4 regions of the Emergencia sp. genome follow, and region 3 is predicted to be linked to each of the others. Evidence: riboswitches for the same ligand, from Rfam matches in the RefSeq annotation. Region 3 holds a riboswitch; each other region holds the start of a gene.

Region 1 (7,234 bases), on a different contig from region 3:
AAGGCCATAAGCTACACTGAATTCCTGATTCTGCGCCTTGACATATCCTTCTGGTGCCTTTGTCTCTGACAATATGTACGTGTGACCTGATGGAATGTTAGTGAAGTTCAGTGTTCCATCCTCATTACTGACAGCATTTTGAACAAAGTTTTCATCGTCCGCGGTCTTTAGCGCAAACTCTACACCCTCCATCGGTTGATTGTTTTCGTCAACTTTCTGAAACTTGGTGCTTGCTGTCATTCCCTTAACCGACGGGATATTAAAATACGCTGTTTTCAAATCACTCTGTTCAATCGGACTGTCATCGCCAGCTTCCTTGATCAGATAAGTCATAGAAGTGATTCCATTGGTTGGGTACCATTTTTCCGACTCAAATCCGGCTTCCAGATTATCTAATCTGATGCGATAACTGAGCTGATAGGTGTACTGCTTATCTTCCTGTACCTTTGGCAGCGCTTTCTTCAAATCCCAGGTAATCGTCTTCGAATTTGAACTATAAGAAAATTCTCCAATCGGATTAGCTTCTCTGCTGAATTCTACAAAGTCGATATGTTCTCCCATCGGATCAGTAAGAACCCATGCCTGCGCTTGCAGCAAAATCATCTCAGAGATCTGTTCAAAAATACTCGTAAGCTGCCCTGCATCCTGTGTCGTATAGGTTGTAAATCCGCATTGGTTAAGCCAAGTGCCCACTGGAGTTTTTACATTAGTCTCCCACCAGCCGCCTTGGGTTTTGTGCAGAGGACATCCTTTCTCAGAGCAATACAGTCCCTCATCGCCAACATAGACAGCATAACGATTGATACCTGCAAAATCCATGCTTTCAATCTGCCCATGAATGTCGTGACTGAGTTTCTGTCCGTTACCGATCATGTGCTTTCCGTCTGGACAAATGACCTCAGTAGACGTTCTGTCTGCTTTACTGCTGATACCGTAGGTCGGTACACCATCTGTCAAAAGAACGATGTTCTTATTGCGGATATCTTTTACTGCATCCTGCGCCAAAAGATTTTTTGCCAACTGCAGGCCTGCTTCAATGTTTGTACCGCCATTTGCAGAAAGTCCGCTGATTGCACCGCACTGTCCGCTGCCCTGCTGTTTAAGATTGCTGGCATCAGTCCACATCTGTTTCGTCGATGCTCCGCTGATGTGTTTATCTTCCCAGCCGCTGAAAGAAACGATGGCAATTTTCCGCTGAGCATTGCTTTTGGCAAATTCATCGATGAATGCCTGCGCTGCTTTTTGTGCCTCCGGAAGGCGGCTTCTGTCGTCCATGCTGCCAGAGGTATCAATGACTAACACAGTTGCAGCATCTTCAGATAACTCAGTAGTTTTGATTTCGTCTTTAGTGATAACTTCTAAGTCAATGTCAAAGACATTCTCCTGGTCAGTACCTTTGATCGTCTTGTTTACCTTTACTTGGCCATCGGCATAGCTTTGCTGGGTAGCGCCTTCTAGCGTTGGTTCACCTGCCCATGTACCGTCAGTATCAACGATCTCGTAGTATGGACCGATCTGAGAACTGCTGTCTTTACTGATCTGAACCTCTCCTCCACCTGCAAAGACCATTGCTGGCATCATTCCCAGAACAATCATGAAACTGAGAAAAATACTGGCTGTCTTCCTTAATTTTTTCATAACTTCCCCATCTTGCGGGAGTTTCCGCTTTTACCGGGCATATGTCCGTGCCCGGACAACTGGCTGCCAACCATGGGGATGGTAAGGCCCTTTAGTTTTCCGTCACCGGCTTTCGCCGGCTTTGGCAAGATTCCTCCTTTTTCATATTTTGTGCAGATTACTTCTGCATCTGACATCAGATATCAAAGCGTACTAGTTCTTTCCGCCACAGCAGATTTCCATTCTGCTTTATATATCTACAGACAGAATATCCTTTTCAGATAATTTTTTCAATACAGTTTGCACAAGCCGGGCTTTACCGCCCTAAACCGGAATTAAATGGATAAAAAAAGTGGAAATGGCGGTATCAAAGATTCCTATTTCCAAATGTCGCCCACAAGGAGCGACGCTCTGCAAGATGCGTTCTTTGATATTTCCTATGAATAAAAAAACAACCTGGTATTTCTACCAGGTTGTCCGTAAGTCAGATATTATGAAAGAAATTCCATCACGACATCTTTGACCAGGTTCCCATCAGCAAGGCCTTTGACCTTACCCATGACGGATCCCATCAGCTTACCCATGTTCTGCTTGCCTCCTTCGATTCCAAGTGAGGCTGCAGTCTCTTTTACAATCTCAAGAACTTTTTCTCTCGATAATTGTTCAGGCAGATAGCGGTTAAGAATTTCAATTTCTTGATTATATGCGTCGACTAGATCTGTTCTTCCAGCTTTTTCAAAATCAGCGAGGGCATCTTTACGCATTTTAACTTGCTTAGATAAAATTGCAATAATGCCTGCATCGTCTAGTTCTTCTCTGTTGTCCACCTCGTACTGCTTGATGGCCGCACGGGTGAGACTGATTGTATTCTTGGCGATTTCGTCGCGGGCTTTCATCGCGTCTTTAAAATCGGCCATAAGTTGTTCTTTCAAAGCCATTTATATCACCTCGATCCTAAATGACTAGTATTTCTTAGCCTTTTTTCTAGCGGCTTCAGACTTTTTCTTTCTTTTTACGCTCGGCTTTTCGTAGTGCTCTCTTTTTCTAAGTTCGCTCATAACGCCGTCTCTAGCGCATGATCTCTTAAATCTCTTCAGAGCGCTTTCCAAACTTTCGTTTTCTCTTACGATAACTTGTGCCATATTCCAATTCACCTCCTGACCAACTTGAAATATTAAGCTGTGAACAGTCTTGTGCCTATAACGGGATTATTATACTATTTTTGAGCGAGATAGGCAAGTCAATTTTTGAAATTCGTTACTTTAACTTTTCAGCAAATAGCGGCGAGTCTGCCCCCTTTGCCCTGAAACGACTGAATCTAAAGCCGATTGCCGATTTGGCGGAATTTACGCTTTCTAGGGTTATGCAAAATGTTTGTTTCACTAATACTTCTAAGTTTTTGCCTTCGTCAGCCTCGATTTGCATAACCCATCTCCTCAATGGTGTTATGCATATTGAGCTTATTTTGCAGCCATTTTAAATGTTGTAAAAAAGAAAAGGAATGATGCCAAACATTCCTTTTCCAGACTCCACCTAAAGCCTATAGAGCGGCTAAGATAGAGGAGACCGTCATTTTGATCGAGTTGTCATTAGCTTCCTGAGTATAATAGCCGATGTGCGGTGTGGCGATAACATTTTTCAGCTGAGCAAGCTGATAATCCCTCGCCGTTGGCGGCTCGCTGTCATATACATCGATGGCGGCGCCAGCCAGATTCCCCGAAATCAACGCTTTATATAAATCTTCTGTGTTGACCAATTCCGCTCTGGCTACATTGATTAAAAGTGCGTCTTTTTTCATCAGCGATAATAATTTTTGATCGATAATCCTTTCATTTTCTTCCGTTACTTTCATATGTAAGGTTACAATATCTGCCTCCATAAAAACTTCTTTCATGGATTTATATTGAATATTGTAATTTTCTTTTAAATAATCGCTTTCATAGATATCACAGGCTATGACTTCAGCTCCCAGTGCTGCAAACTTTTCTGCGGATAAGCGCCCGATGCTCCCGGTGCCGACAACACCGACTGTAGATCCTTTCATTTCCTTACCCATCAAACCGTCGATGCTCCATCTGTCCTCTTTCAATACCCTGTCGGCAGAAGGGATATTTTTTGCCAGCGCTAATGCCATGGCAGTTGCGAATTCCGCAACCGCATTACTTCCGTAGCCGTCAATATTGAGCACTCTGATTCCTTTGCCCTCGGCGTAATCGACATTGACAAAGTTCCACATGCCTGTGCCGATAAATTGAAGTATCTTCAATTTTGGGAGAGCGTCCAGCATTTCCTCAGTAAACTGCATCAACCCGAAAGCGATAACGTCGGCATCACCTGCCCGTTCGATAACTTCTTCCGTTCCTGCAGGTATGCCATTGAAGACTTCTACTTCGCCTATGGCCCTCAACGGATCCAATAGTTCCGGTTTATCTATAAAAATACCTGCATCAATTAGACAAAATTTCAAATTAACACCACCTTACTAAGCTTATGCCGCTTTCTCTTCTACGCTGACTTTATCCTTCCAAATCAGCGAGCCAATAATCAAAGTCAAAATAGATGCTCCCACACCGATGAATGTCGGGTCGCCCAGCGGTACATCGTATCCTACGGTAAAGAATAGAACAGCCGGGATGCCGCCGCCCAGGATAATGGATAAGGTAGCAGCTCTTTTTGACGTCTTATATTTAAAGAACAGGGCAGCTACCAGCACTGGTACCAAAGCAGAACCTACGATGCTGAATACTGCGGTCAGATAGTCAAGTAGACTTGTAATGAACAATGCCACGATAATGCCCAGTATGCCGATAATAATCGTCAGCTTCGGCAGCGCTTTTGAAATCTTTTCTTCAGGCATATCCGGTTTGAACGTTCTTCCGATATCGTACATGATATGGGTCGTCGCCAGAATCAAGAAAGAGTCAAAGGACGACATGACAGCTGCTACCGTTCCTGCTAAACAGATTCCCTTGATGACTGGCGGATAGTACGTAGCAATGAACAATGGCAGCACAGAATCTTTTGCTTCGATTCCCGGCATTAAAACATGGATTGCTCCACCGATGATGAGAATGGAAACGCCAAAGAGCAGTGCGATGATTCCCGTCGTTGTAAAGGAGAACCTCGCGGTCTTTGCATCCTTTGCCGACAAAGCCCTCTGCGGCATAGTTGGATCGCCAGGAGATGTCAAGAAGTAAGTCAGTACCGTTCCGACAATACCCACAGTCACCCCTCCTGCTAACGGATTGGTAATGGTCATTCCCTCTGCTTCATAGGTCGTGATAATCGTATCCATACCGCCATCTACCATGGTCAGACCGATAATCGGGCCGATAATGAATACGCCGAGAATCATAATGCCCAGCTGCGCTACGTCTGTCCAGACGACTGCAAAGAATCCGCCCATTGCCGTATAAGCGATGGAAATTGCTGCAGCGATAATTGTCGCCACAGGAATGGAAATGTTAATTCCACTGAACACATAGACGATGATTGTCCGCAGTCCCGCGATGTTGATTGCTACCAATGCAACGGCATAGATGGAAACGACAACCGCCGCCGCCAGTCTGGTAGATACGCCGAAAACGGACGTAATCTCTGCTAAAGACCTGGCATTGGTATTTCTGATCGCCTTACTCCAGATTCCCATGGTAACTAGGCCGATGCCCATACCTATGTAAATCCAGAAAGCTGAGCTTTCTGCTCCGCTGGTGTATACGTTTCCCACAGCGCCCATCAACATGCCTGAGCCTACCATTGTAGCCAAAATGGTGCCGATCAAGGCCCATCTGTTAAACCTTCGTCCTCCCAGGATGAAATCATCCATGGTTTCGATTTTGCCTTTTGCAATAAAGCCGATTACCAGCATGCCTGCAAGATATATTGCTATAATGATCCAGTCTATAATACCAATATTCATATTTCACCTTTCACTTTCTTCTATCTCAGGCAATAATTTATTTAAAAATCTCCATTTTCTCCATTCTGTCAAAGGCTTCCTTCAATGTATCGATGCCTACTGTGCATGCGATACGGATAAAGCCCTCTCCCGCTTCGCCAAATCCGCTTCCCGGCAATACCAGCACATGGGCTTCATCAAGGATTTTTTCCCAGATGTCCATAGAGTTGATACCCGTCTCTTTAATGTTGGCAAAGACATAGAAAGTGCCCTCTGGCTTTGTGCAGGTGATATTCTTCATTTTTTGTATGCGCTCATAGAGATACATCACCCTCTTATGATACTCTTCGTACAGCCCTTTCTGGATTTCTTTTCTGCCCTTAATCGCTGCAATGCCTAGTCTTTGTGACATGGAGTTGATGGTGAAGTTGACGGCTTCATTAACTCGTCTCATGGTAGCGATCAATTCCTTATCAGCGATGACGTGTCCTAGTCTCAGCCCTGTCATGGAGTAATCTTTTGAATAACTGTAAATCGTGATCACTCGTTTTGGCCGTTCTTCGTAGGAACAAATCGCCTTTTTATTGTCGGTATAGTTCAATGCCCCATAAATATCATCAGCGATGACCAGAAAGTCGTATTTCTCCGCCATTTCCAGTATCCCCCTGACGTTTTCCGGGCTATACACCTTGCCGCTTGGGTTATTAGGCGAATTGATGATTACAGCCTTCGTACGGCTTGTAATATGTTTTTCAAATTCTGCCAAATCCACATCAAAATTGTCTTCGCTGCGTGTGTTGTAGACCACCAGCTTCCCTCTTGGCAGTTCGATTTGCGGCTGATAATAGATATAATACGGCGCAATAGCGATGACTTCATCACCTTCGTCAAGGATAGCTTCCATGGTCAGATACATGGCGTGAGTGCCGCCTGCAGTGATGATGATTTCATCTTCGTCGAAGTCAAATCCGTAATCTTCTTTATACTGTTTGATAGTTTCCCGTCTTAAATCCTCATCGCCCAGAAATTCTGTATATCTTGTATGACCTGCTAAAGCCTCTTCGTGCATCTTGTCAATGCATCCCTTATCGGCCGGATAATCCGGGTCGCCGATGCTGAGATCAATCACATCGTCATATCGTTTTACCATCTCATTGGTTTTACTTAGGGCAGCTTCTTCAAAATCCCAATGTCTCTTTGCTATGTACGGACTCTTCAAATCCTTCATCTCCCATCTAATTTATCTCAATTAAAATCTCAGTGACAGACAACTGAGGCCGCCGTCCAGCTTTCTATATTCTGACGTATCTACCAGTAAGGTTTCATAGCCCATGCCTTTTACCGCCTCTAAAACAGCTGGATAACCCTCTGGCACGATGACTTTATCGTTGACCCAGATGCAATTTGCGGCGTACGCTTCTTCCTCTGGAATGACAACTTTGTCGTATTTTTCAAAGTCGGGCTTCTCGATGAACTCTCCTGATACCAGCATGTTGTTGTTTTCCAAATAGTTGACACCGGTCTTCAAGTGCAATACTTTCTCCAGGGTTACTTCTGAACAAGTCATATCATATTTGGCGAGGATTTCTGTCAGCTGTCTGATGCCTTCCTCGTTAGTTCTTGCAGATCTTCCCACATAGAAGTGGTCGCCAACCATCATGACGTCGCCGCCTTCCAGGGTGCCAGGTGCTTTAATGTATTCAATCTGATCATCAGAGA
Region 2 (7,234 bases), on a different contig from region 3:
AGTTCATTGAGTTTGTATATCTTCAGGTGGTCTTCGTCTTCTCCGACGATGACGGTCAGATCCGGTGCAAATTCGTAGAGAAATTGTCTGCAGATGCCGCAGGGGTATGCCGTTCCTCCGATGGAGGCAACAGCCAGAGCCTCAAATTGACGAAACCCCTCCGAGACTGCTTTGACACAAGCTGTTCTCTCGGCACAGATTGTAGCTCCATAAGAGCTATTCTCCACATTGACGCCAGTAAAGACTTCCCCCGTCTTGGTCAAAAGCGCCGCGCCCACGTTAAACTTCGAAAAAGGCGTGTAAGCATTTGGCATGACTTCTACAGCCTTTCTGTACAATTCTTTGTAATCCATAACCTTACCTCCGCAATATCCCCAGATGCTCCATCACTTCTTCCTCTCGCTGGCGCATTTCCTTCTTCTCTTCTTCTTCCATGTGATCATACCCCAGCAAATGGAGAATGCTGTGGGTAAACAAATAGATGATCTCTCGTTCAAATGAGTGTCCGAATTCTTCTGCCTGCTCCATAGCACGATCCTTGCAGATGACCACGTCTCCCAGGCAGATTTCTCCAAACTCCGGAATCTCGTTCAGGTCGTCGAACTGAGGGAAAGAGAGAACGTCCGTTACCTTGTCTGTATTTCTATATTCTCGGTTCAGATTTCTGATCTCTTCTGCTTCCACGAATGTCACACTGATTTCTGCGCGCTCCTTATCCACCTGTTCCAAATCCAGACAGTATTCCGCTGCTTTGATCATCGTGTCTAAAATCGTATCCGCTACCGCTTGTCCATCTTCAAAATAGATATTCATACTTATTCCTCGATTTCTTCTGGGTACTTCTTGTAAAACTGATCATAGGCGTTGATAATCTGTTTGACCAGCTCATGTCTGACCACGTCCACGTCTTTCAGATAGCAGAAATCAATATCCTTTACGTTCTTTAGTACCCTTTCCGCCTCGATCAAACCACTTTTCTTCCCTCTCGGCAGGTCGATCTGCGTAATATCACCGGTGACGACTACTTTTGAGCCAAATCCCATTCTGGTGAGAAACATTTTCATCTGTTCCCTGGTGGTATTCTGCGCCTCGTCAAGGATGATGAAAGAGTTGTCCAAAGTCCGGCCTCTCATATATGCAAGAGGAACGACCTCTATCACTTCTTTTTCCTTTAATCTGGAGGCATTGTCCCTTCCCAGGATATCGTACAAGGCGTCATACAGGGGGCGCAGATAAGGATCTACTTTCTCCTGCAGATCTCCAGGCAGAAAGCCTAACCGTTCCCCTGCTTCCACTGCTGGTCTTGCCAGAATGATCTTCTGTACTTCTTTATTTTTAAAAGCGTTGATTGCCATGGCTACGGCGATATAGGTTTTCCCTGTTCCTGCCGGTCCGATGCCAAAGACAATGTCTCTCTTTCTGATGCTGTTTACATAATTTTTCTGTCCGATGGTCTTGGGCTTCAGCGGTCTTCCCTTGCAAGTAAAGCAGATGATATCCTTGCTCACGTTATTCTCACGATAAGATAAGCCCTGTTCCTTGAGGCTGATGATATAGTTGACCTTTTGAACGTCCAGTTTTTCTCCTACTCTGATAATGTCCATCAGTTCATTGAGTATGCCTTCTGCCAGTTCCAGCTTGTCGCCGCGCAGCAGCAGGCAGTCGTCTCTTTGAAAAATCTCTACGCCTGTGCTTTCCTGTATTAAACTCAGGTTGGCATCCATATTGCCGAATAATTCTATCCTATCGACATCGTCCTCAATCTGTATCTTCTTTAGTTCCTCGTTTGTGTTTGTCAATTACAATCTCCTTTTCTTTCCCCACCTGCTGGCGAGTTTCTACCGTACCATATACTCTTATTATATTTTTTTTCTTGTCAAAATGAAAGTCTTTATTTAAAATTTGCGCATTTTCTGGGATATTTTCTGCAATCCACTCTCTGAGCATGGATCCTGCTTTGGCTTTGACATCATCTGTTTCCTCCATGTAGAAGGAATAATAATAAGGTACTCTGGCTACAATTTTACCTCCAGCGTGGACGTAATGCTCCGCTGCATCATCCTTTCCCATCTCATAGGAAGGATGTTCAATCGGAATGGTTCCTGTAATCAGTATATCCCCTTTTCTCACAAAATCATTCTTTGCTACGACACTTCTTCCTCTATAGGATAAAATCCTTTCGATGTAACAGTCTTTTTCCGCCACGATATTGCACGGCGTGTCTTTGTCGACTTTGTCGCTGGGAACTTGTTTGCTTTCAGAGATTTTGACCTCAACATAATTTCCCTCATAGGCCACCTTTGCCCATACGATATTGTCAAATTCCTTAAAAAGTCTGCGTTCGATTGCGTCGCAGTCAAAATTCTTTCTTCCGCCTTCGTAGAGACCTACTTCTTTGAGGCATTCCCTGACGCTGGTCTCTGTAATGCTTTTACAGCCGATGACGTTGATTTCGCGCACGAAAAGATTCTGGGCACAAAAAAAGAGGAGGAAAATCGCCATTCCCGCAATCATCATCTTGCCTGCCTTGATTTTCTTGACAACAGGATGCGCACCTCCCTCGTCGATGATGGTAAATTTGTACTTGCTCTTAGCGATTTTCTTGACTACTCGGAAATCCTCTTCTGCCATTGTCATGCAGACTTCCGTCTCATCTTTGTAATCTATTTGGCGTATGGCAATGCCGCGGGCAATGGCCTCCGAAATAATCCGTTCAGGCTTAAACCCCTCAAGCCTGATCCTTACCCAATGCCTTATAAAATTCGATTCCCTCGATTTTTCCTTCAAGTTCCATTCGTCCTTCCCAAATTTCGCTTATCACAAATCTGCTTCCTTTGACAGTGACAAAAAAGCGTCCCGTATCAACTGTCACCGAAGTATCGCTGATCAAAACTACTCTGAGTACATTTTCAATGATGGCTGCATTTGCAGAAGCCGTAACCTTTGGTCCGGTAATATCGAAGTCAAAGGTAAATTCGTTTATCAGTTTCATGTTAGAATGTATGCCGTATGGCCAGCCGATATGACTTGTTAGTGGGTAAAAAGACGTCAGATTGATTCAGCACCCGTGAAAACAACTAGTTGACCGGGCGCTCTTGAGTTCTTGAGCTGCCACTGTTACGCAGTTTCGGCTGATTTGGCCTCTTTCGTTAAGCAGTCTGCCGCTGGGCACCAGCTTATGCGTAACTGCCCCCTTTAGTCCAAGTTCCTGGATCAGGTCTGCTGACCCCGCGTAACCCGGTTTTAAAAAGGACAGCAAAAAACCGCCGCACCGCATCAGCGGTACGACGGCTAAATCAAACATCGTTTTAAATTTTATTTGCTCGCTCTTTTTCTTCTCACTTTTAATGTCAATGCACCACTGGCACCTGCAGCCAGAAGCAGATAGAGAGCCAACTGTGATTGGTCACCGGTTTTCGGCTGATCTGGATTCTCTGACTTCGCCCCTTTTACGTTGTCGTCTTTTTCTAAATGTTCGTCCGGCGGAAGCTGCTGGTTCGGATTGTCTGTCGGGTTATCCGGTTCCTCGGGATCCTCCAGGTTTTCATCCGGTGGTAACGGCTGCGGGTTGTCCGGATCCACTGGCGGGTCTACCGGCGGAATCGGATCCACCGGAACAATTGGTGGAGTTGGAATAATCACCTGACCTGACACATTACGATAATAGTTAAGTGTTATTACGTTGGCAGCAGGATCAGCCACAGCTGTCAAACTCAGCTTTGCTGAATCCTCAAGCTTGTACTTGTTTTCGTCATACAAATTCCATTCATCCACAGGGATTACGCTAACTGTTTCTCCCACATTAGTCGCCATCTGTTCTACCCTGTTCACAGAGCCATCTAGAACCGGAGCACCTCCATCTGTAGATGTATAATAGTTCGTCATGACACTGTAAGTTGTATCAGTTCGCTCTAGTGAAAAACCTGCAGTGAAACCATAGTTGTAATTTTGATATGGATTTTGCGTATCTGGCCCATTAATCCAGGCCTCAAAACCGTCCCATACATATGTCATGGATTTTCCATCAGAAGATGCGGCAATATCGCTCCAACTTTCGGAAATTGAGCCATCAAATAGGCTAGGTTTACCACTGTTGTAATTACGCATATGTTCGCCAATAGTATAATCATTGTTTGTATTACCTGGGTAGCCAGTCTCTACTGGTGCCAGACTGTACAGATGATTATAATAATAGTTATACAGCAATTCTGATACTTCAATATTTGTTTCCTTTGTATCAGCTGTATATCCGCTAGTTACCAGAGTTGCGATGTCTTTATCAGGCAATTGTTCAAGCGCCGTATAAGAGGTGTCGTTTTTATCATTGTAGTAGTCCAGATAGTACTTATGCAGATCAGCAATGCCATTCTCATATCCAGCCTCAACCAGTTTTTTGCCTAGTTCTTCATCAGTCAACTGTGAATTTTTTATGCTGCTTAAGCTAAATGCATCATAAAGTTTGGCAATTGCCCAGTTTCCGCTTCGATATGCAAAGTACTCACGAGGAATGCTCTGTCCATCAAATCCAATAGTATCAGTTGGTGTTGCCCCACCTTTATCGAAATACTGTTGATATTCCTCTGTTGTCACTGCGAAACTTCCCTTTTTATAAGCATAATCATGAGAAGAGAGGTTCACAATGGCAAACTGAATCGGTGCTGCATCGCCAGGAACATAGAGCATATAATTTGCAGCGTCGTTAATGGCATCTCCAACAAAGATATTTACCGATTTTTCTTCGTAATCTTTAGGAATAGTATACGTGATTTTTGAGATGAACAAACGGTGTGACTTGATTTCCGCTTGATTCATGTTGTTGACTTCTTCCTGCGTGTATACGTTTTCCTTACTATCTTGATAAGAAATTTCGTAAGTGATTCCTTCGCTTGTCGGCGCAAAGGAAATTACGTTGGTTTTCCACTTGCTCTGCCCTGATACATAAGTATATTTCGCAGGAATCACTTCGGTTCTTGTTGCTTCACAACCTTCGCGCTGACACTTAAACAGCTTTTCGCCGTTTGATGTATCTGTGGCTGGTGTCGTAACGGTTCCTTCATCCCAGTTGTGTCCCAATGCCTCCACAGCTTCTAGTTTCGTCTCCGCACAGCCTCCTCTGGTACAAGTATACTTCGTTTCCCCTTTTTCTGTACAAGTCGGCGCTATGGTAACTTCGCCTTCATCCCATGCGTGCTCTGCTGGAATGAATTCTGTCTTTGTTTTACCACAGTCAGGAACTGTACAAGTGTACAATCGCTCACCAGCTTCTGTACAAGTTGCAGGTGTCATCTCCTGTCCATTATCCCAGGTATGATTGTAACAGCTTGCATCGTGAACATGTCCCTCTTCTTCATTTTTGCAAGTCAGACATGAAACATTTCCATTCTCATCTCCATTGGGTCCTTGTACGTCTGCAAAGGACGTCACACCTGTCATACAGACCATGGACACTGCTAGTACCAGTGTCATCAGCTTTTTCATTTTTTTCATAAATTCCCCATCTTACGGGTTCTCCCGCTTTTACCGGGTATCTGTCTGTACCCGGACAACTGGCTGCCAACCATGGGGATGGTAAGGCCCTTTAGTTTTCCGTCACCGGTTTTCGCCGGCTTTGGCAAGATTCCTCCTTACTTTCAGATTTTAATACGAGCATGCCGCATCTGACATTTGATAATAAAGCACAACGATTCATCGACTCATTGCGAGTTTCATCACTGCTTTATTTTCTATAAATATTATACCTCTCCCCGAGCATTTTTGACAAGTTCTTCCTTCCTAATTGTTTTTTGTTTTAAGTTATTTTTCTAAAACTCACCTAAAAATAACCAGTATATTAATTTAGAATCTGTATTCTGTAATATTGTTCACGGCATAGTAACTTACAGCGCACTTTGTTAAACATAAAAATGCCGCACTGCGGTAAGACAGGGCGGCATCTAAAGTTATGATATTTAATATTATTTTTGTCCTCTTTTTCTTCTCACTGTAATCGTCAATGCGCCACACGCACCTATAGTAAGAATTAGATAAAGAGCTAGTGATGACTCGTCTCCAGTCTTAGGCTGATCTGGATCCTCAGATTTCACTTCCTTAGCCGTATTATCAGCCTGCAGATGTTCATCGTCAGGTAAATCCTGACCTGGTTTAGCTGGTTTAGCTGGCTGATCCGGGTCCTCCAGATTTTCATCCGGTGGCAGCGGCTGATCTGGGTCTGGATCAATTGGAGGATCTGGTGGTACTGGCGGATCCGGTGGTGACGGTGGATCCGGTGGTGACGGTGGATCCGGTGGATCTACCGGCGGAGTATAATCATAGGCGTTAGTAAACGTCAAAGCTTCCGCTGGTCCTTCTATGGTATACCCGATTTCCTTTTCTCCTGCTAAAGACAGGTGAATAGTCCATGGTGTCTGATCATAGATCCAGTGTTCTGCCTTGCTGTTTACCTCTTTGATGGTAAGCGTCATACCGGCAAAATCTCTTATATCCTCTAATGCGATTGTTAACATACCGTCAAATCTTCCTGCTGCATTAGCAGTAATAGAATTTCCTTGGACAGTATAACCTGAGCCTCCGTCCACCTCAAACGTAAAGGTTTGCAAATCTGGATCTGCCTCTCCTCTTTTTTCTACAATCTTGGTAAACGGTATTTGAACCATAGCACCCCAAGGCGCATAGGTATTAGTGATAACCGCCCCGGTTTCGGTATATCGCACCTCTGTAAGATAATCTTTGACCTGCACTTCTTCAATAGTGTAAACAATTGGCTGGCCATCTTTGGCTGTAGGCAGGTTATCAAAGGTATAGGTCCATTCGTTGACTACGGTTGGCTGTTGATTGCCTGTGTGATCCCCATTCGTGTCACCTTCTGATTCCTCGTCCAAATTCATCTTTGCAATTGGTTCTGCATTGGTGCCATTGTCCTTTTCAAGGTCTGAATTATTTTCATCATTTTCTTGAAGCTGATCATCATTTCCTTCTGCGGGACCTACGTCTGTCGGCTTCTGGATCACATCATCGCTATTCTCTTCTGTCGGTTTCTGAACCGCATCATCGCTATTCTCTTCTGTTGGTTTCTGAACCGCATCATCGCTATTCTCTTCTGCCGGTTTTTGAACTGCATCATCTCCATTTATATCACTATCTTTTGAAGATTCATCCTCGCCTTCATCTTGTTCAGACGGTGGTGCTTCAAGTGTTGCAGTGCGGATTACTTTTCCATTTGCAAGCAAGTTTACTG
Region 3 (7,234 bases):
AGTTTGATCAAGTGATCGCTACCAACCTTCGCGGTACTTATTTAATGATGAAAGCGGTGAGCCGCACCATGATGAAGAAACGCTATGGCCGTATTGTCAACATGGCCAGCGTAGTGGGACTCATGGGAAATGCAGGCCAGGTCAATTACGCGGCCAGCAAAGCGGGCGTCATCGGTATGACAAAATCCTTTGCTCGTGAAATCGCGGCTCGCGGAATCACGGTCAATGCAGTGGCACCAGGCTTTATCGCTACGGATATGACGGCAAATCTGCCAGAAGCGGCGGCTTCTGCCATCAGTGCATCTATTCCAAAAGGTACACTTGGAAGTCCTGAGGACGTAGCCAATGCGGTGAAGTTCTTAGCTTCAGATCAGTCGGGCTACATTACAGGTCAGGTCATCTGCGTAGATGGCGGCATGTGCATGATGTAAGCAGGGAAGATGACGGGGCTGATAACCTCGTCTTGCTGCAATTTCAATGCTCGCTCTCGTGATTTGGAGGAGCTGCCAAAACGGTGTCAGCTCCTCAGCCAAATCACAGACTCGCTTGCAGCATGAAATTGCAACGCGCGACGCGAAGTATCAGCCCCGTCACTTCCTGCTTACTGTGAGAAAGCTGACTGGATTTTGGTTCAGTCTTGCTGGAGATTTCAGCAGCTCATGCACGTTTTTTGGAGATATCGCTGAAACTACAGCGATATCTTTGCCGAAAAACCTGCGCATTTCGCTGCGAAATCTCACGGCGCATCAGAAAAGCTGGCAGAAAAACAGCTCTGCTTACTGCGGGGAAAGTTGACTGGGTTTTATAGGTCCGGTCAGCTTCAGTAGACTGAATTTTGCTAAAAAATCGTTTTTTTGGATTTTTAGAAAAATTGCTGTACGCAAGTGTTTTCAATAGATTTAGGGTTTAGAGGAGCAATCGGGATTGCTATAAGCGTTGAGATTTCAACAGCTTTGCGACTTTTTCCAAATCAGCGAAAAACAACGATTTTGGCAAAAAATCGACGAGCATTGAGACGAACCAGGCTCTGCGCAGAGCCATTTTAATGAGAATAAATAAGAAAAGGTAGATATTATGAAGAGAAGAGTTGTAATCACAGGGATGGGAGGACTTTCTCCTATCGGAAACACAGTTGCCGAGATGTGGGAAAATGCCAAAAATGGAGTCTGCGGCATCGACACGATCAAAAGTTTTGATACTGAAAACCACAAGGTGAAAGTTGCCGGAGAACTGAAGAACTACAATCCGGAAGACTATATGGATAAGATGGCAGCCAGAAGGACAGCCCGGTTTACCCAATTCGCTTTGGTTGCAGCAAGAGAAGCAATGAAACAAGGCGGTCTCGATATGGAGAAAGAAAATGCGGCAAGATGCGGTGTCAACATCTCCAGTGGGATTGGCGGACTTCCTACCATCGAAGAAGAACATTACAAAGGAATTAAGAGAGGCTTCGACAGGGTTTCACCACTCTTTGTGCCTATGGCCATTACCAATATGGCGGCAGGTATGGTCGCAATTGAGAGCGGCTTTAAAGGAAGCTGCACCTGCATTGTTACAGCCTGTGCTTCTGGCACCAATGCAATCGGAGAAGCTTTCAGACAGATCAGAGACGGTTATGCGGATATCTTTTTGACAGGTGGAGCAGAAAGCTGCATCAGTGAGCTGGGCATCGGCGGATTCACTTCTATGAAAGCCCTGTCGGAAGAACCAGACCCGAAGAGGGCATCCATTCCTTTCGACAAGGAACGAGGCGGCTTTGTTATGGGAGAAGGTGCGGGTGTACTTTTGCTTGAAGAATATGAACACGCTGCGGCAAGAGGTGCTGAAATCCTCGGCGAAGTAGTGGGATATGGTGTCAGTTGTGATGCAAACCACATGACAGCGCCATTGGAGGACGGCAGCGGTGCGGCGGCATGCATGGTTCAGGCTATGGAAGACGCCGGAGTAACTGCAGAACAAATCGGTTATGTCAACGCTCACGGCACTGCAACGCCGATGAACGACAGGTGCGAGACTCTGGCTGTAAAATCGGCCTTTGGCGATGCAGCATCAAAGCTGTTGATGTCATCTACGAAGTCCATGACTGGACACCTTTTGGGCGCATCTGGAGCGGTGGAAGCACTGTTCACTGTATCAGCCCTTGCAGATCAGTTTGCACCGCCGACAGTAGGCTACAAAGTAGCCGACGAAGCGTGCGATCTCAACGTAGTGCCTAATCAGGGCAAGCAGATGGAAACAGAATATGCCATGTCTAATTCACTTGGATTTGGCGGTCACAACGCATCAATTATCTTCAGGAGGGTATAATAATGGAACTAAATTCTAATCAGATTCAGGAGATTATTCCCCATAGATATCCTTTTTTGCTGGTAGATAAAATCATCGACATGGAAGAGGGCAAATGGGCGAAAGGCATCAAATGTGTCACCGCCAATGAGATGCAGTTTCTGGGGCATTTTCCCGAGAAACACATCATGCCGGGGGTTTTGATCATGGAGGCGCTGGCGCAGACTGGGGCTGTTGCCATCCTCTCACAGCCGGAGAACAAAGGCAAAATCGCCGTCTTCGGCGGCATCAAAAACTGCCGATTTAAGCAGCAGGTGGTTCCTGGCGACGTTCTGGATCTTTACTGTGAGATGACAGAAATCCGTGGGCCAGTAGGCTTTGGTAAGGCAATTGCTAAGGTTGGCGATAAAGTTGCCGCCCAGGGCGAGATATCATTTGTGATCACAGGAGAATAAGGCAATTGCAAATTTTCTAAAATTTTGATAGAATAGGTTAAGAAATAAAGCGCAAGAAATGGAGAGAGATATGCTGGAAAAGAATTTTTCTGATATTTACACGAAATTCAAATTGAGTTTGTACTCCAAAGTGTTCAATCAGGATATTGAAGTGGAGGATGCGCTCTCGTCCATGGAGGTACTTTGTGTCGAGACCATTTATTCTCTGGGGAGGCCGACTATCAACGAGTTCGCCTCTTTTGCGAAGATTTCACCTCCCAACGCTGCGTACAAGATCAACAGCCTGGTCAAGAAGGGCTATGTCCGCAAAGTGCAGAGCCAGGAGGACAAGCGAGAGTATTATCTTGAAATTACGGATAAGTACCGCAAGACTTACGGTGTCACCTACGATTATATCGGTACTGTGATGCAGAGAATCCGGCAGAGGTTTTCACCTGAAGAGGTGAAGGAATTGGAAGAGATTCTCGGTGTCATCGACGATGAGTTGATGCCAGAGGTCAAGCTGGAAGAAGAATAATAATCATGATTATGTAAGGAACAGTTTCAGACGACTGTTCCTTTTTTTATTATGTAGGAAATATCAAAGAACGTACCTTGCGAAGAGTCGCCCCTTGTGGACGACATTTGAAAATAGGAATCTTTGATTCCGTCATTACGGTCAGAACGCTCGCCACTCCTGCCTTCAGACGTTTTGCAATCGCTGGACACCCCCGCCCCGGTGTGATTCACTTTTTTCATATATCATAATTTAGAGAATGTTTTGCTAATACAACTTGCAAAAATCTACCGGGGGGGGGTATAATCATATTGGATAGATTGTCCCCTCGGTGCCTGCCGGAAGTTATGCGAAATGGCATACCGGATGGCAGGTCACCTTTCTTAAGCAGAGCAGGGGATGATTGGCATATCATGCAGATAAATAAGACGATGTGGGTAAACCTGCCGAAAGGCCGGGGCACAAAACTATAGGGCCTGTTCTGAGAGGATGGCAGCCAGTTGCGGACAAAGAAGTGACGAGCAGACCCGTATGTCTGTTTTTTTATTATGTAGGAAATATCGATGAAGTCGATATTGACGGAATATCAAAGAACGTACCTTGCGAAGAGTCGCCCCCTGCGGGCGACATATAGAAATAGGAATCTTTGATTCCGTCATTTCCACGTTTTTTATTGCTGTCATATAGTCAGATGCAGCATATAAACAAATTGGAAAGGGTGATTGGAAGAGAATGGCGTTACTTTGGGTACAGTCACATATTTTATTAGTCTGTTTAACACTGGGAAGCATTGGTGGATGCGTTTGGCTTTCGATTTTTCGAGAAAGACTGAAACTTCATGGTGTGATGATTCCCGTTATGTCAGTTCTGCATTCAATGGCTGGAATGATCTGCGTCAGGCTGTTCGCCAGTATCGAATCCTGGGGAACGCCTTTGTCCAGCGGGCAGAGTTTATTTGGCAGTATATTTTTATTGCCGTTGTTTTACTTAGCAGGGGCAAAGATCTTTCGACGCAGGATTTCTGACGTATTTGATGTATTTACCATGTGTACCGTTACAACTTTGTTGTTTGCACGGATTGCATGTATCTTTTCAGGCTGTTGTTACGGCATGCTTTTTCCGGGAAGTGAATCTATCCGCTGGCCGACGAGGGAGATTGAACTGATTTTCTACATCATTTTGCTGATCGTTTTGTATCGCAAAAATCGCAGTGTTTCACATCAAGGAGAAATATGGCCGATTTATATGATTTCTTATGGCCTATTCCGATTTGTGGTGGAATGGATGCGGGAAGAAAAGGCTATCTTGGGATTCTTCCATTATGGGCATATATGGGCAGTATTAAGTATCGTGATAGGATTTTCCGTGTATTTTGAAGTAAAAAAAAAGAAGAAATAGTAATAGATAGAATATTAAAAGGAGAAAGAACATGATAGGTGGAATTTTGAAACGTATGCTGGCGCAGATGTTGGCACTGCTGCTGATATTCAGCCTGATGCCAGTGATTGGCCCGTCAGACGTGTTTGCGGCTGAACAAATCGAAGGCGCTGGCCTGACTGATACAGGAATTGGACTTTCTGTAGATGGTGGGACATGGTTTGCTGAGGGCACGGATATTGAAGGGTATGTAACAGGTAGTAAGAATGCGCTGGGTTGTGATAGTGAGGGAAAAACAACCCTTACGATTACTAACAATAAAGCAAATAAAGCGACTTTGGCATTCTCCTATACCATTGTGAATAAAGGAACCATCGTGATAGATGGAGAAACTGTTACTCAGACAGGAAACTTTCAAAAAGAACTGGATTCTAATGTGTCAATTACCATAGTGCTGACGACCCCAGAGAACTACGTGACTTCTATTTCTATACAGAACATGGAACTTTTGCAAGAAGTTTCTCCTTCTACAACTTTCGTAACGTCTGAAAATGGTACCTATACTGTAGACGGAACTGAGTTGAGTGAGGAAATAGAATATAACAGACATGCATCTGTGGGGTATGTGTTGGAAGCAACTCCCGATGTAGGATATAAATTTGCGGGCTGGTATCAGAATGGAAGTTTTCTTTCAGAAAAACAAGCGTATACATTGAAGACGGATACTGATGCGAGGATCAGTGCTAAATTCGTTGCTGATACAGCACCGACACTAAAGGTGGGCAAAGATAAGTATTATGATTGGCAGCAAGCCTTCAATGCAGCGTATTTGTCGGCTACCGATAAAATTGTTACAGTATTGCAAGACAGTGTAATGGAGGGGAACTATACCATTCCTGATGGGGTTACTTTGCTGGTGCCTTTTAATGCTGCAGGAGACTGCTATACGGAAATTCCCAAAAGCGTATATAATTATGGGTATGGGACGAGAAGCGAATATTGCAGACTGACGGTGAACGGTACACTGACTGTTAGTACAGGTGGTGCAGTCAGTGTCAGTGCCATGCATTGTTCGATGCAAAATTATACTGGAACCACGGGCGGAGCATACGGTCACCTGGTTCTCGGTAAGAATGGAGAAATAGATGTTCAAGAGGGGGCGTCTCTGTATGCCTATGGCTATATTACCGGCGACGGAATCATCGAGGCAAGATTAGGTGCGAATATTTATGAGTACTTTCAGATTATGGACTGGAGAGGCGGTTCTGCAGCTTCTAACATGCTGAAAGATAACAATAAGGTACACAGAACATTCGTATTTTCACAGTACTATGTGCAGAACATTGAGGCAAAGTTGCAGCTCTATAGTGGCGCAGTAGAAAATATCGTGACGTCGGTTACCGCTTCGAAAGTCACTGAGACTGTAACAGTACCGTTTTTAGGCACTGATGGGCTCTTTGAGCTGATGGGGGAAGGATACATCGAAAAATGGTATGACGGGACAACAGACCGCCTCCACATAGATTTTTATGGAGATGCAGCTTTGAATTCAATTTCTATGAGTGTTGGTGTAAGCGTATCTTCAAAAGATTTCGTGCTGCCAATTACAAACAATTTGTCAATTGGGGTGAATCAGGGGACCTTCGTTCTTAATGAAGAAGTTGAACTACTCCCTGGCGTAGAAGTAGCGGTTGCTGAAAATGCGACCTTAGAAGTCGCTGAGGGTAAATCCCTGTTTGTATATGACAGAGATAATTGGATCAATAAAAAATACGTCTTTAACAATACTGATTTCAGAGCTGTCGGCTTTACTCCTTCCACGATATATAAGCGCACTCAATCAGATTTGAAAGACGCTATACTGGACATTAATGGAAACCTCATTGCTAAGGGCGGATTCTATACTACGAAAGCTGATATTGAAGAAACAGCAGATGGACCGAACATCATCAGCAGCAAGGGAACGGGCAAGATTCAAATTGTGACACCGTCAGATCCAGAGCGTAAGTTATATGAGGCTACGCAGGCAAACACAACGATAACTTACGAGGATGTTCCTATCTGTCCGGCTAGATTGAGAAACGCAGATGGAAGCTTTATGGAAACGGAAACTACGCAATCTGGTTTAAGCCTCTTTTACGCAGAGGGAGCATGGAAGCAGGAAGAAGTAAAAACCCCTAGTCCTAATGTCGATGGTGGAACTTATCAGACGAGTCAGAAGATAACACTGCAGACTGAAACAGAAGGGGCAGAGATTTACTACACCACAGACGGTTCGGAGCCGACTGTAGAGAGCAGTCTGTATACAGAACCTATTCAGGTCGCTGGCGAAGAAGGCAAGTCTGTTAAAACTGTGATTAAGGCTATAGCAACAAAGTCAGGCGCTATTGACAGCCCAGTAGCTGTATTTGAATATATCATTGAGATTCCGCACAAACATCAATGGGCAGAAGAATGGCAGTCTGATGACATTGCCCACTGGCATGAATGTACAGGATTGAACTGTCCGTTTACACAAAATAGTGAAAAAGAGGGATATGCGGCACACATAGAAGTCATCGACGAGGGAAAGGCACCGACCTGCACAGAAACAGGATTGACAGAAGGGAAGCATTGCAGT
Region 4 (7,234 bases), on a different contig from region 3:
TCGAACAAAATCTCCTTTCAGGGTTTTATTGTTGAGCTGCTCCGGATAGCCCATGTACCGTTCGTAGGATTCATAGCCCCACCCCCTCTGATTGTTGATTCCAACCATAGCGAAGCAGGACTTTGGCAGCAACTGATAGGCACGGGGCGAAGCTTCCATGATATCCTCCGGGTCGACACTGGCGTACCCTGTTATGAGCCGATTCATGAGCCTGCAGTTCTTATCGATCCGTTTGATGGACGTCTCAATGAAATGCTTTTTTTGGAGTTTTTGGACTATGGGATTGTCTCCAGTACCGAGATAACACTTTTCTCCATTGATGACGTGGTAATAATAAACTTTTCCATTCACTTTATTCGTCGCCAGCCCTCCCTGTGGCAGCCCTCGTAACTGCTGTACAAAGATATTGCGTATCTTCTTTTGTAAAGCCAGATCTCTGACTGCGTAATCCTTACTATTTAGCATTTCTGGCAGCATCCTTTCTAATTTATTCTATTATTTACATTATTTTACATGAACATCTATGCAAATGCAACTACAAAAAGAATTGTCACGATAGTTTTGTGCTTTTTGCCTCTTTTTTTAAAATCTGCACAAAATCTATTAGGAAAAGCATTAAGGAATGCTCTGCCGTTGTGAAGTTAGCCTTTAGAACCTATATAATTCTACATCTATCAGAGAATTTTCCTCTATTTCACGATATTCACTGCGGTTTTCATCTGCTTTACCTTCTTATTATGCGATATTTTTGTGCAGAATCAATGAAACTACCCCAAAAAGTACAAAAGCATCGTAGGACATGGAGTCGGTCATTAAAAAAGGCACTCTCCGCTATTATCAATAGTGTAAAGTGCCTTAATTCTTATTTCCGCATTTTAATATTATCTATAAATCCTATAGGTTCTATTTGACCACTTGGTGTAAAAGGTCTTTCCTGCTATTGTTCGCACGCCTCTCACCTTGTAGAAATACCTTTTCCCTTTCTTTAAGTTCTTCCCGTTCACCACAGAAGTAGTCGTGCCTTTCTTAGTCAGATAAATCTTGCTATATTTTCCATTCTTCTTTGCTGCACGATATACCTGATATTTATCTACTTTGAACCCTTTTGACTTTTTCCATTTCAACTTAATCCCTTTTGTTACAAGAGTAGATGTAAGTTTGATTGTCGTATTTTGTACGCCTTTTGTTAACGATACCTGCTTTTTAATGAGTTTATCAGCATCTCTTTCCTCCATAATGGCATAGGCAGAGAAGTGTCCCGTCACAAATGTATAGGCACCATCTGCGTTCCTCGCACCTTCCACTCTGCTGAACCAGCCAAAATCATCAATATATAGGCAGGTCAAATATTCCTTTGTTTTCAATTGATCGTTCAATTGAACCTTTACCAATACATCGCCTCCATCAAAATCCAAAACTGAGCCATTTGGCGTCACGACTTTCAAATCAAATCTCATCTCATTGCTTTCGTCCTTGACCTTTTGGGCAACCACGATTACTGTATCATTTGCGGCTATCTCCCCACTTGTCTGCGCAGCAACCGCGTTGACTGCTTTTGCATCCAGAGTAATCTCAGCTATATCTGATTTTATCACAACATCTGCTGCTGTGTTTTCGGCCAGGGTCAAAATCGTGGTCGCCGGAAGAACAACTTCTGTCTTGTTACCCGCAGCAGTATTTCCCGCCTTGCCCGTGGTCGCATCAATGATGATATGGGCAGAACTGTGTTGAATTGCCCTCTGCGCAAGCTTCTCTGCCGTGTCCGGCGCAATCTTGATCGTTGTCGTTGTCACTTCAGTTTTGTCGTCCATAATTTCTGTTTTCTGCTCTGTTGTAGAAGCCGGATCCTTACTAATATCTGCATTGGTTGTGGCCGATTCAGATGAAGCAGAACCGGTGTTGGTTATCGGATCAACTGGAGCAGGTGGAATATATGGGGGATGATAGGTGCCAATATAAAGCTTGTCATTAGCTACATCTTTTTCAAATACCCAGTTTGCAGCCTGATATCCCTCTGACGCAACGATATATTTTGCGTTCATTTTGTACGCATAGCTGTTATCATCAACAAAACCGGTTGAATCAGCGGAGTATATCCCACCAGAGATGAATTTTGAAACATCTACTGCACATACATCGCCCACAAAGCTGCCATCTGTAACCTCTATGCTTACCTTCGAGATACTTTCTTCTGGATTCTTCTCTGGATTTTTTTCATCCAGTGCCCTTACGCCCTTGATAGTTCCGCCGGAAATATTCACCGAAATCGGCAGCTTGGTTGTATGCTGCGCTACTGCAATGCCGACGCCGGTGCTGGTAGAACCTGAATCATTGCTGTTAGACGTGTACGCGCCCGTAGCAGTAATCACAGGATTGCCTGTAACGTTCAGTTCCCCTGCCCGCAGTTCAACCCCTGTAGCACCTGCAATGGTTCCGCCAGAAATATTCAGCTTGCCATCCTGCGGATTGAAAATACCGCAAGAGCCCCCATTAATCGTTCCGCCATTTACCGTGATGTTCGTATTGTGTTGCTCTCCATTGCCTGCTACACCATACCTTCCTCCTTCAATGGTTCCGCCTTCCACAATTAGAGTCGTCGCACCTACATCCTTGCTATAACCGTTCACAGCAATACCTGCTATGTTACCCGAAATTTTCGTCTGATCGCCCTTGACGGTAATCGTTGGCTGCACAGCATTATTTTGGGGATTTATAAAAATACCGTAACTATTAGAACCGACTGCTTCTAACATCACATTCTCCAAGGTCAGATTGACTCTCTGCTCCGCTACAATTCCCATAGACGGTTCTCCCGACGTGTTTGTGTTGCGTATGGTTCCGTTTTTGATCGTTATATTTTTTGTTTCACCATATTTATTAACATAAATTGTCTTATTACTTGACGTCGAAATTGTCTTACCATTCAGGTCTAATATTATAGACTTATCTATCTCATAATAGTTTATACTTCGTATATTTATTTGATCCTTCAAGAGACGCACAGTATCTCCATCTTTCGCCTTTGTCAAAGCTTGTTTCAGCGTATTATAAGTGGTATTTCCAATCTGCGCGGCTTTATCCGATTCCACTTGGTAATAGCCATCTATCGGTTCTTCGCTGGCCAGATATCCTATTTCCAACATATCATTTCCCGGTTTCACTTTAAATAAGCCACCAGTGCACACCACTGTGCCCGAGTTTTTTATAATCGCACCGTCAACCGTCCCGCCTTTAACATAAAGCGTACCCTTATTGCCTGCAACGATGTCTCCCGTGAAAGTTCCGCTCAATATTGTGAGCTTCGAACTTTTCCAAGTGGTATTGCCGCCGTCAAGCTCAATTGAAGCATCTACTTGTCCTGTCTGTCCTACACTACTGTCCTGAATGGTCAAATAACTGGTGACATTCTTAATAGGGTACCCCCTCCCCAGGGAAAATCCGCTCAAATCCAAAGTGATATTATAATGACTCTTATGATCGATCGTGATTTCTTCATTCACGTCTGCAAGCAAAATGATCTTTGATCCATCTTTTGCAACGCTAAATGCCTCTTGAAGTGTAGAGTACTTTTCCTCTCCAATCTGAGCTACCGCCTCTGCCTGCTCTTCTTCTGCAAATGCAATGCCCGGGATCATAGAGATTACCAGACCCACAGTGAGCAACATTGCTAAAAACTTCTTCATATTATCGTTTTCTCCTCATGCTTTATTTCGGTTCATTAAAAAGAGACAGGCCAACGCCTGTCCCAAATCATAAATATACAATCTGATAGTACATTGGCAACTGGCAGCCATCCTTCTGGAACAGGCCCTATAGCTTTGCGTCCCTGCCTTTCGACAAGTTTGCTCTTTTCAATTTTTCTACCTATAAGTATACTCTCTTTTTCTTTATCCTTCAATCCCGAATCTTTCTATCGGGCCTACTTCTTCCTATGATACCCTGCAATGGCACCTGACGCACCCAGGGCTGTGAATAACAGCACGATATACATGCCCAGAGACGACCGATCGCCCGTATCAGGCAATGCGGAGCCTTTGTCCGGGTCACCGGCGGCACTTTCTGCAGAGGCAGCGGTTTTGCCGCTGTCAATCACATAACGAAGCACCAGTCCATCTGTCTCCCAATCTCCCAATGTAAACGAATCCAGTTTATAGTCGGACCATTTGTAGTCATCGTAGAGCACATAGGAGTCATAACTGCCCATATATTCAAATAGTTTTCCGTCATATTTACAGTTTATAAAATCCTTGGCGTTGATGATATCACCAGCATAGCCCTGTAAAAATTTCTCTTCGTAGTAATCATCGTAGCTGCCCTCGTAAACGGTGCCCAGAAGCTTCAGCTTTCCGTCGGCACGTTCATAATACCTGTGAATAATCTGGAAGTAATCTATGGATGGACACTCACAGGCCAACTCTGCACCTGCAATGAGTAAGCCAGAGTATTCCGAGCTGGTGATATAATCCAGCAGAGGGTCCAGGTTTTCAATCAGATTCTTGACAGCCGCTGCATCTTCAGGTTCCAGTTCTGCCAAAAACTCTTCCATAGTATAACCCTGCTCCTTCAGCAGACGATCAATTAAGTCAGTAAAACTATCAAAGTCGCCGACTTCCGCTTTGATTATTTCCTTAAACATGTCCACAATCTGCTGAAAAATATCGTTTGTGAGAATGATGGAACTGCTGACAACAGAATAATGATTCTCCGGAAGGCCGATAATCTCCACATGAAACTTTGACAAGATGTTGTCTACATCTGTTAGAAATTTTTCCGGATCCTTTTCATAGGTTCCTAAATCTATTTTCCCTTGCACTTCCGCCAGTTCCTTCATGATGGCATCGCTGATCCGATCCTTCGGATAACCCAGCCAAAGACCTAGGGTCTCCCCATCCTCCTTCACTTCTTCAACGGGAATGGTGATATTGATGTTGGTGCCAGGTGCGGTAATCCGCACACTCAAGTCTTTTAAATTCGATATTTCTGTGCAATCTTCATTATCTATGGTGACAAGCGCCATAGCGTTGGGTTCTTTCTTAAGGTCGTCCACAATGTTTGCAGAGGCTGTCATCGTAAAAGACATGACCATCGTGCATACGATAAATAGACATACCAATATCTTTTTGATTTTCATCTTAAAGTTCTCCTATCGCAGTAGTTAGCTCCCCGGCATCATCAATTTGGTTGATTTTTCCTCGCAGCGCTGCGCTGCCGGGGATGCCCTTGAGATACCAGCCCACAAATTTACGCATTTCGCGGACTGCGGCGTATTCGCCCTTTAATTCCATCATATCATAAAAATGACGCAGCATCATTTGTTTTTTTTCGGCAATGTTCGGCGGATTTGGCCTCGGTTCACCTTTCCAGGCAGCCAGAACTTCCTGAAAGATCCATGGATTTCCCAAGGCACCGCGGCCAATCATCACAAAATCACAGCCTGTTTCTTTCATCATGGCCAAGGCGGAATCGCCGTCAGTCACATCTCCATTGCCAATGACAGGAATGCTGACCGCATTTTTTACGGCCGCGATCTGTGTCCAGTCCGCTTTGCCACTGTAATACTGTTCTCTTGTCCTGCCGTGAACAGCAACAGCCGCTGCGCCCGCTTCCTCAATAGCTTTTGCCGTCTCCACGGCATTTATACAAGATTTGTCAAAACCGATGCGTATTTTCGCAGTTACCGGTTTTGTCGTATTGCTGACCATGGCAGAAATCAAGTCATAAACCAGATCCAGCCGTTTCAGCAAGGCTGAGCCTTCCCCGTTCTTTACAATCTTCGGTACAGGGCAGCCCATGTTGATATCTAAGATGGCATTTTCCCGTTCTTCCAAGGCACGGGCTGTAAATGCCATGATTTCCGGTTCGCTGCCGAAGACCTGATAGGCCACCGGTTTCTCTTCTTCGTAGAGAAACAGCAGTTGATCCGTCTTCTTATCGCCGTAATACAGCCCTTTGCCGCTGACCATTTCCGAATAGACCAAAGCCGCTCCCATCTCGCGGCAGATTCTGCGAGTGGGAGCGTCTGTAATTCCTGCTAGTGGAGCCAGAAGAAAAGGATTATCAAGTTCAATATTTCCTATTTTTAAGGCTTTTTTCATTTTATATCTGTTCCTTTTTTTCTTTGCACGGTTTTGTCGGTTTCTTATTTTTCTGGTAGATGATTTCCAGTCCTTCCAGTGTCAACATTTTGTCGACGTGGTCAATACAATCGACGCCATCGTCGATGAGGGTGGAAAGACCGCCAGTGGCAACCACGGTGACCGGTTTGCCCGATTCTGTGAGGGCTTCCAGCTCTTTCTTCATTTTCTTTACGATATAATCTACCATGCCCATGTGTCCGTAAACCAACCCGGACTGCATGCTCTGAATGGTGTTCTTACAGATGGTCTGACCCGGCTCCTCTAATTCTACCTTTGGCAGCTTCGAAGTCTTCTCGAACAGAGCCTCCGATGCAATCTTAAGTCCTGGAGCGATGGATCCGCCTAAGTACTCAGCCTTCTCCGTCACCGCACAGAAGGTCGTTGCCGTTCCAAAGTCGATGATGATCAGAGGGCCGCCGTATTTGTGGTATGCCGCCACGGCATTGACAATTCTGTCAGCGCCTACCTGCTTGGGATTGTCATACTTCACTACCAATCCTGTCTTGACACCCGATTCCACAGTGATGGCGCGCTTCTTGAAATACTTCATAGCCAAGTGCTGCAGGGTGTAGAGGACGGATGGTACAACGGTTGAAATGATGATGTCTTTTACGTCCGATGTCTTGAGTCCTTCATACTGAAAGAGCTGCGTTACAATCATTCCATACTCATCGGCACTTTTGTTGTTATCTGTTTCAATTCTCCAGTTGGTAACGAGCTTTCCGTCTTTGAATACGCCAAGTACGATGTTGCTGTTTCCAACGTCAAAAGCTAAAAGCATTATTTTTCTCCATTCTGTTATTTCACAACCCTGTCAAGCCTCTTGAGAGCCAGAGCCATAGTCAATCCCGGTATGACACGATTTCCGGTGATTTCAGCGCCCAGGACTTCATTAATTCTCTTCAATCTGTACTGTACAGTGTTGGTATGAATCCCCATGAATTCCGAGGTCTTTCCACTGTTCATGCCCGCATCGAGAACAAAAGTCTCCAGAGTCTCCAGCAGTTGTTTTGCCTTATTCTCTCCCATTTCTTTTCTGAACGGCTCCAGAAGATCCATGTAGTTCTTTTTCAGATAGCCGCCCTGAACCTGCAGAT

Evidence for each region. A riboswitch is a leader RNA that binds a small molecule or an ion and turns the genes downstream of it on or off. The one in region 3 is predicted to bind cyclic di-GMP.
Region 1: another riboswitch for cyclic di-GMP. It lies ahead of ACMQ5W_RS08735 (Cna B-type domain-containing protein); the one in region 3 lies ahead of ACMQ5W_RS01490 (prolipoprotein diacylglyceryl transferase family protein).
Region 2: another riboswitch for cyclic di-GMP. It lies ahead of ACMQ5W_RS08730 (sortase B protein-sorting domain-containing protein); the one in region 3 lies ahead of ACMQ5W_RS01490 (prolipoprotein diacylglyceryl transferase family protein).
Region 4: another riboswitch for cyclic di-GMP. It lies ahead of ACMQ5W_RS08435 (hypothetical protein); the one in region 3 lies ahead of ACMQ5W_RS01490 (prolipoprotein diacylglyceryl transferase family protein).

What each region holds. Positions count from the first base shown of each region.
Region 1 is NZ_DBFWLQ010000010.1:58,969-66,202, forward strand. Features, by position in the region: gene ACMQ5W_RS08735 (Cna B-type domain-containing protein) at 1-1,638, opposite strand, end outside; cyclic di-GMP riboswitch class I at 1,690-1,774, opposite strand; gene ACMQ5W_RS08740 (GatB/YqeY domain-containing protein) at 2,109-2,555, opposite strand; gene rpsU (30S ribosomal protein S21) at 2,580-2,759, opposite strand; gene ACMQ5W_RS08750 (hypothetical protein) at 2,875-3,042, opposite strand; gene ACMQ5W_RS08755 (NAD(P)-dependent oxidoreductase) at 3,158-4,084, opposite strand; gene ACMQ5W_RS08760 (sodium:solute symporter family protein) at 4,106-5,536, opposite strand; gene ACMQ5W_RS08765 (aminotransferase class I/II-fold pyridoxal phosphate-dependent enzyme) at 5,574-6,734, opposite strand; gene ACMQ5W_RS08770 (dimethylarginine dimethylaminohydrolase family protein) at 6,765-7,234, opposite strand, start outside.
Region 2 is NZ_DBFWLQ010000010.1:51,617-58,850, forward strand. Features, by position in the region: gene cdd (cytidine deaminase) at 1-353, opposite strand, end outside; gene ybeY (rRNA maturation RNase YbeY) at 358-813, opposite strand; gene ACMQ5W_RS08715 (PhoH family protein) at 816-1,799, opposite strand; gene ACMQ5W_RS08720 (sporulation protein YqfD) at 1,759-2,787, opposite strand; gene ACMQ5W_RS08725 (YabP/YqfC family sporulation protein) at 2,729-2,992, opposite strand; gene ACMQ5W_RS08730 (sortase B protein-sorting domain-containing protein) at 3,316-5,487, opposite strand; cyclic di-GMP riboswitch class I at 5,539-5,623, opposite strand; gene ACMQ5W_RS08735 (Cna B-type domain-containing protein) at 5,955-7,234, opposite strand, start outside.
Region 3 is NZ_DBFWLQ010000002.1:195,356-202,589, forward strand. Features, by position in the region: gene fabG (3-oxoacyl-[acyl-carrier-protein] reductase) at 1-431, shown strand, start outside; gene fabF (beta-ketoacyl-ACP synthase II) at 1,075-2,307, shown strand; gene fabZ (3-hydroxyacyl-ACP dehydratase FabZ) at 2,310-2,741, shown strand; gene ACMQ5W_RS01485 (MarR family transcriptional regulator) at 2,812-3,258, shown strand; cyclic di-GMP riboswitch class I at 3,664-3,745, shown strand; gene ACMQ5W_RS01490 (prolipoprotein diacylglyceryl transferase family protein) at 4,096-4,635, shown strand; gene ACMQ5W_RS01495 (chitobiase/beta-hexosaminidase C-terminal domain-containing protein) at 4,667-7,234, shown strand, end outside.
Region 4 is NZ_DBFWLQ010000009.1:29,189-36,422, reverse strand. Features, by position in the region: gene ACMQ5W_RS08440 (hypothetical protein) at 1-465, opposite strand, end outside; gene ACMQ5W_RS08435 (hypothetical protein) at 882-3,683, opposite strand; cyclic di-GMP riboswitch class I at 3,776-3,857, opposite strand; gene ACMQ5W_RS08430 (hypothetical protein) at 3,920-5,131, opposite strand; gene dusB (tRNA dihydrouridine synthase DusB) at 5,133-6,095, opposite strand; gene ACMQ5W_RS08420 (type III pantothenate kinase) at 6,097-6,918, opposite strand; gene ACMQ5W_RS08415 (PucR family transcriptional regulator) at 6,936-7,234, opposite strand, start outside.